2 regions of the Saccharothrix sabaoui genome follow, and region 1 is predicted to be linked to the other one. Evidence: riboswitches for the same ligand, from Rfam matches in the RefSeq annotation. Region 1 holds a riboswitch; the other holds the start of a gene.

What was found. Region 1 has a riboswitch for cobalamin ahead of cobN (cobaltochelatase subunit CobN). Riboswitches for the same ligand answer to the same signal wherever they lie in the genome.
Region 2: another riboswitch for cobalamin. It lies ahead of ACR807_RS36035 (prenyltransferase/squalene oxidase repeat-containing protein); the one in region 1 lies ahead of cobN (cobaltochelatase subunit CobN).

What each region holds. Positions count from the first base shown of each region.
Region 1 is NZ_JBPKJK010000068.1:31,293-34,691, reverse strand. Features, by position in the region: gene ACR807_RS21760 (precorrin-8X methylmutase) at 1-625, opposite strand, end outside; gene ACR807_RS21755 (ferredoxin-like domain-containing protein) at 622-1,629, opposite strand; cobalamin riboswitch at 1,638-1,772, shown strand; gene cobN (cobaltochelatase subunit CobN) at 1,808-3,399, shown strand, end outside.
Region 2 is NZ_JBPKJK010000185.1:10,947-14,345, reverse strand. Features, by position in the region: gene ACR807_RS36040 (hypothetical protein) at 1-76, opposite strand, end outside; gene ACR807_RS36035 (prenyltransferase/squalene oxidase repeat-containing protein) at 73-1,356, opposite strand; cobalamin riboswitch at 1,447-1,585, opposite strand; gene ACR807_RS36030 (cytochrome P450) at 1,664-2,923, shown strand; gene ACR807_RS36025 (DMT family transporter) at 3,099-3,399, shown strand, end outside.

The DNA.
Region 1 (3,399 bases):
CCTCGCTCGCGATCGCGTTGACCGCCGCGGCCGTCATGGCGCTGCCGCCGCGCCGCCCGCGCACGACCAGGTGCTCCAGGCCGAGGTCGTTGGCCACCAGCGCGTCCTTCGACTCGGCCGCCCCGATGAACCCGACCGGCACGCCCAGCACGGCGGCCGGTTTCGGCGCGCCCGCGGCGATCAGGTCGAGCAGGTGGAACAGCGCGGTCGGCGCGTTGCCGATGGCGACCACCGCGCCGTCCAGCCGGTCGCCCCACAGCTCCAGGGCGGCGGCGCTGCGGGTGTTGCCCAGCTCGTCGGCCAGCTCCGGCACGCGCGGGTCGTTCAGCGTGCACAGCACCTCGTTGCCCGCGGGCAGGCGCTTGCGCGTCACGCCCGCCGCGACCATCTGCGCGTCGCACAGGACCGGCGCGCCCGCCAGCAGCGCCTCGCGGGCGTCGCGCACCACGTGCGGCGAGAACGCGACGTCGTCGACCAGGTCGACCATGCCGCAGGCGTGGATCATCCGCACCACGACGCGCGCGACGTCGTCGGGGAACCGGGTCAGGTCCGCCTCGGCGCGGATGGTGGCGAACGAGCGGCGGTAGATCTCCGGCCCGTCCTTGACGTAGTCCTGCTCGGTCACCTGATCTCCTCGTACCCGTCGCCGGTCGCGACGAACTCCACCGCGCCACCGGCCGGCCGCCCGCACCTGCGCGCGCAGCCGGACCAGTGCACGCGCCCCGCGTGCGGGGTGCCGATCCAGCGCGCGACGTCCGCGCGCACGTCGGCCAACGACTTCGCGCACCCCGGCCGGCCGGTGCACGCGCTCACCCCGTGCCACGGCGAGTCGGGGGAGGTGAACAGGCCGCCCGCGTCGCTGCCGGCCGGGAGGACCAGGCCGCGCCACGGCGTCAGCCGCACCGGCGTGCCGGCCAGCAGGCGGGCGTCGAGCCGGCCCAGCGGGACGCCCGCGACCACGACGTCCCCGACCGGACCCGGTGTCGCGGGGATCACAGCGGGGTCGAGGCGGTCGGCCACCGGGACGCCCAGCGCCTCCGTGATCTTCCGCACACCGCCGTCCACTTCGGACAGCCGCCAGGCGGTCCCGCGCAGTTCCCCGAACAGCCGAGCCGCGCGCACCACGGCGCCCACCGGATCGGTCACCCGAAGCCCGGAATCACGCCCCGCCAGGAACAACGCGTCACCGACCAGGCCGATGTCACCCGAAAGCCCGCTCACCGCGTGACCCACCGTGACCAGGAACCGGCCCGGCAGGTCGGCCAGCGACGGTTCGGCCAGCAGCGCGGCGTCGAGCGCGTCCACCAGGTCCTGGTTGTCCTCCAGCGGCGCGGCGACGATGTTGCGCATCCGCTCGTGGGTCGCCGAGGGCAGCAGGCCGGCTTCCCGCAGGCGCGCCCCCAGCTCGTGCTCCGCCCCCGGCGCCAGGCCCCTGATCTGCACGTTCGCCCGCGACGTCAGCTCCAGGAACCCGTCGCCCAGCTCCAGCGCCGCCGCGCGCACCACGTCGAACCGCCGGGCGTCCAGCGTCCCGCCGGGCACCCGCACGCGCGCCAGCCCGCCGTCGGCCGCGACGTGCACGTCGACGGCCCCGGGGCAGGCGTCCGGGCGTTCCCGATCGGAGGACATGGGATGGATGCTAACCGCCGGGTTAGGGTGGCCCCGAACGGCGAAGCAACAGGAGGAAGCCGGTGCGAATCCGGCGCGGTCCCGCCACTGTGACCGGGTGAGCGCCCGGGAGTCAGGAACTCCGCCCAGCCGTCCCCCACGACCTGGGGCGAGGACCCCCGAGGGATGGAGCCCGCACGTGATCCTGCTGCTGTCGACCTCCGACACGGACCTGCTGTCCGCCCGCGCGAGCGGCGCGGACTACCGCCTGGCCAACCCCTCCCGCACCGCCGCGGCCGACCTCCCGGCGCTGGTCGAGGGGGTCGACCTGGTGGTCGTGCGCATCCTCGGCGGTCGCCGGATGTGGGAGGAAGGGCTCGACCACCTCCTCGCGGGCCCGCGCCCCGTCGTCGTGCTCGGCGGCGAGCAGAACCCCGACGCGCCGCTGATGGAGCTGTCCACGGTGCCCGGCGGCGTGTGCGCCGAGGCCCACGCGTACCTGGCGCACGGCGGCCCGGCGAACCTCGCCGAGCTGCACCGCTTCCTGTCCGACACGGTCCTGCTCACCGGCCACGGCTTCGAGCCGCCCGCGCCCGCGCCGAACTGGGGCGTCCTGGAGCGGCCGGAGCCCGCGGGGCCCGCGAACGACGGCCCGACCGTCGCGGTCCTGTACTACCGGGCCCACCACGTCGCCGGGAACACCGCGTTCGTGCACGCCCTGTGCGACGCGGTCGAGGCGAAGGGCGGCCGGCCGCTGCCGATCTTCTGCGCCTCGCTGCGCGCCGCCGAACCGGGGCTGCTCGCCGAGCTGGGCAAGGCGGACGCGCTCGTGGTCACCGTCCTCGCCGCGGGCGGCACGAAGCCCGCCGCCGCGTCCGCCGGCGGTGACGACGACGCGTGGGACGTGGGCGCGCTCGCCGCGCTGGACGTGCCGATCCTCCAGGGGCTCTGCCTCACCTCCAGCCGCGCGCAGTGGGACGACAACGACGACGGCCTCTCCCCGCTGGACACCGCCACGCAGGTGGCGATCCCCGAGTTCGACGGCCGGATCATCACCGTCCCGTTCTCCTTCAAGGAGGTCGACGAGGACGGCCTGACCGTGTACGTGGCCGACGAGGAGCGGGCCGCGCGCGTCGCGGGCATCGCCGTGCGGCACGGGAAGCTGCGGCACGTCCCCAACGCCGACAAGCGGATCGCGATCATGCTGTCGGCCTACCCCACCAAGCACTCCCGCATCGGCAACGCCGTCGGCCTCGACACCCCGGCGAGCGTCGTGCGGCTGCTCCAGGAGCTGCGCGCGGCCGGGTACGACATCGGCGACGAGCTGCCCGGCGTGGACGACCTCGACGGCGACGCGCTCATCCACGCCCTCATCGCGGCCGGCGGGCAGGACGCGGACTGGTTGACCGAGGAGCAGGTCCAGGGCAACCCGGTGCGGCTGCCCGCCGCCCGCTACCGCGAGTGGTACGCCACCCTGCCCGAGGACGCCCGCGCGGGCATGGAGGCGCACTGGGGGCAGGCGCCCGGCACGCTGTTCGTGGACCGCTCGAAGGACCCCGACGGCGAGGTCGTGCTGGCCGCCCTGCGCTCCGGCAACGTCGTGGTGATGGTCCAGCCGCCGCGCGGGTTCGGCGAGAACCCCATCGCGATCTACCACGACCCGGACCTGCCGCCCAGCCACCACTACCTGGCCGCCTACCGCTGGCTGGAGTCCGAGTTCCGGGCGGACGCCGTCGTGCACGTCGGCAAGCACGGCAACCTGGAGTGGCTGCCCGGCAAGACCGTCGGCAT
Region 2 (3,399 bases), on a different contig from region 1:
CCGCCGGGGGAGCGGCGATCGAGGCGAGCACGACGACGCCCCAGGCCGCCAGCGCCCGCCGCCACCGGGACGTCACGTCGACCGCCTGCGCGCCAGCGCCAGCAGGAGCGCGCCGCCGGCCAGCAGCAGCGAGCCGAGCCACACCGCCGGGCCGACCTCCACACCCGTGCGCGCCAGCTCACCGCCGCCGCCCACCACGACCACCGCCGCGGTGGTGGTCGTGGTGGCCGCCGCCGACGTGGTGCCCGGGGCGGACGTGGTGGTCGTCGCCGTGGCGGTGGGCGCGGTGGTGGTGGGCGCCGTGGTGGTGGACGTGGGCGTGGTGCTGGTGGGCGTGCCGGCGCAGTCGAGGACCGGCGCGCCCGGGCGGTCGCCCGCGGTGGACAGGGCGGCGAAGCCGACGCCGGTGACGCCGAGCACGCCCTGCGTCGTGGCGCGCGTCGCGGTGGCCGCGGCGAACCCGGTCCGGTCGAACGCGAACGCGCCCCGGTCGGCCTCCGCGCCCGCGCACCCGACCTGCAACGACGCCAGGAACGCGGCGGCCCGGTCGGCGGCCCGCGCCTCGCCGCCCACCCGCAGCGCCTGAGCGGCGAGGCCGGTGCTGTTGGCGTTGCCCTCGTCGAGGCCCCTCTCGTCGCGGAACCCGCCGCCGGGCTGCTGCGCGTTCACGAGCCAGGTCAGCCCGCCGGCCGCGGCGTCGGCCCGGTCGGCGGCGAGCAGCGCCTGCACGGCCATCGCGGTGGCGTCCACGTGGGACGTGCACGGCGCGGTCGCCAGCAGCAGCGGGAAGCCGCCGTCCGGGCACCGCCCGCCGGCCAGGAAGTCGACGGCGTCCCGCGGCGCGCCGCCCGCGCGGTCCAGCGCGAGCACGGCGAACGCCTGGGAGAAGCCGTTGGAGTAGTCCTGGTAGGCGGTCCGGTCGGTGAACCGGCCGGACGGGGCCTTGAGCGCGGTCAGGCCCGCGACCAGGTCGACGCCGCCGAAGTCGGTCGGGTCCGCGCCGGTCACCGAGGCGAACAGGGCGAGCTTGGCGTGCGCGCCCGCGTACGACTCGGTGGCGGGGGTGTCGAAGTGCAGGTAGTTGGAGATCGTCCCGGGTCGCGCGACCCACGCGCCGACGCGCTCGCCGGTGTCGCTCGCCACGTCGGCGGCGGCGAGCGCGAACGCGGCGTCCAGCGTGAGCCCGGGGTCGGGGTAGCCCGCGCTCTCCAGGTGGTCGCCGTCCACGAGCTGCCGGGTGAGCCAGCCCGCGGCGGTCCCGGCGGGGGTCCCCGGCTCCGCGGCGTGCGCCGGCGCGGGCAGGGCCAGGGCGGCGAGCGCGACGGCGACGGCGGTGGCGGTCCGTCCGAACGGCATGGTCGACCTTTCCGGGGCGCGAGGCGTGGGCGGACCCCGGACAGCCGTCACCGGCTCCCTGGGCTCCGACCCGTTGACCTCGACGGTGTCAGGAGCACGGCGCGCGCGGCAGGTGTTCGGGCTCGTCCCCTCGGGGACCCACCGTTGCGGGTCAGCGCCGGATTCCGACCGGCTTCCCCTGTTCGGGCGCGATTGCCGATCGTCTTGCACCGTTCACGGCGTGTCAATCCGCCTCAGGCGCGATGCTGCTCACCTCGGCGTGCGGTTACCGTCAACCAGTTCAAACCTGGGGAAGAGGGGTGTGGGGATGTCGACTCTGGCGTCGGTGCGCGACGGCTTGGTGGCGTGGGTCGCACGGCGTTCGGCGACGCGGTGGGTGATGGGCAAGATCGGTTCACGGGCGTTGTCGCTGCTCCCGGACGGTGCGCTGGTCCCGCTGAAGCGGGACGGGGTGGTGCCGGTCGCGGAGCTGGAGCGGATGAGGGAGTCCGGGGCGGTGCACCGCCTGCCCGTGCCGTTCGGGGTGCGGCTGTGGTTGGTCACCGGCCAGGACGAGGCCAAGAAAGTGCTTTCCGACACAGGGTCGTTCAGTAACGATTACGCACGCCTCGGCGCGGCGGTCGGCCGCATCGAGCAGTCGCCCGGCGGCCTCGGCTTCGCCGACCCGCCGGACCACACGCGCCTGCGCAAGCTGCTCACCCCCGAGTTCACCATGCGCCGGCTGGCCCGCCTCGTGCCGCGCATCGACGAGATCGTCACGCAGCGGCTCGACGCCATGGAGGCCGCGCCCGGTCCGGTGGACCTGGTCAAGGAGTTCGCGCTGCCGATCCCGTCGCTGACGATCTGCGAGCTGCTCGGCGTGCCCTACGAGGACCGCGAGCGGTTCCAGCAGCTCGCCGCCGCCCGGTTCGACCTGTTCGGAGGCGCGGGCCAGGCCCTGGGCGCGATCTCCGAGTCGCTGAAGTACATGCAGGAGATCGTGGAGCGGGAGCGCCGCGCCCCCGGCGACGGCCTCATCGGCATGATCATCCGCCAGCACGGCGACGACGTGAGCGACGAGGAGCTGGCCGGCCTGGCCGACGGCGTGCTCACCGGCGGGTTCGACACCACCGCCTCCACGCTCGCGCTCGGCGCGATCGTGCTGCTGCGCGACGAGGCGGCGCGGGCGTCCATGCGCGACGACGACGCCGCCGTCGGGCCGCTCGTGGAGGAGCTGCTGCGGCACCTGAGCGTGGTGCAGGTCGCGTTCCCGCGCTTCGCCCGGCACCCCCTCCAGGTCGGTGACCAGCGGATCGAGGAGGGCGACGTGCTCGTGGTGTCGCTGTCGGCGGCCAACCGCGAGGGCACGCCCGACTTCAACCCCGCCGGCGGCCCCACGTCGCACCTGGCGTTCGGCTACGGCGCGCACCGCTGCGTCGGCGCCGGGCTGGCCCGGATGGAGCTGCGCGCGGCCTACCCCGCGCTGCTGCGCCGGTTCCCGAACCTGCGCCTGGCCGACGACCGCCCCGCGTTCCGCACCGCGTCGATCGTGCACGGGGTGGACGAGCTGCTGGTCCACACCCGCTGACCCCCCGTCGGCGGCGGCCCCGGGGTCGCCGCCGACGCTTCGGCACCGCGCACGTCGTGCGCCCTCGACCGTGAAGCTCCGCTTAACCGTCCTTGAGCAGGTTTCACTTTTCTTGAAGGGTGCCGCGCGGGACGGTGGTCCCGTGACCGGACGAAGCGCCCTGCGCCTGGGAACCATGGCCCTGCTGTGGGGCTCGGCGTTCCTGTGGATCGAACTGGCCCTGACCGGGTTCGCGCCCGCCGGGATCGCCACGGCCCGGTGCGCCCTCGGCTCGGCCGTGCTGCTGGTCCTGGCCCGCCGCTCCCGGCAGCGGCTGCCGCGCGGCCTGTGGGGGCACCTCGCCGTGGCCGCGCTGTTCTGCAACGCCGTGCCGTTCCTGCTGTTCGGCATCGGCCAGCAGGGCGTCGACTCGGGCACGGCCGGCGCCCTCAACGCCACCACGCCCCTGTGGTCGCTGGTCATCGGGCTGCTGCTGG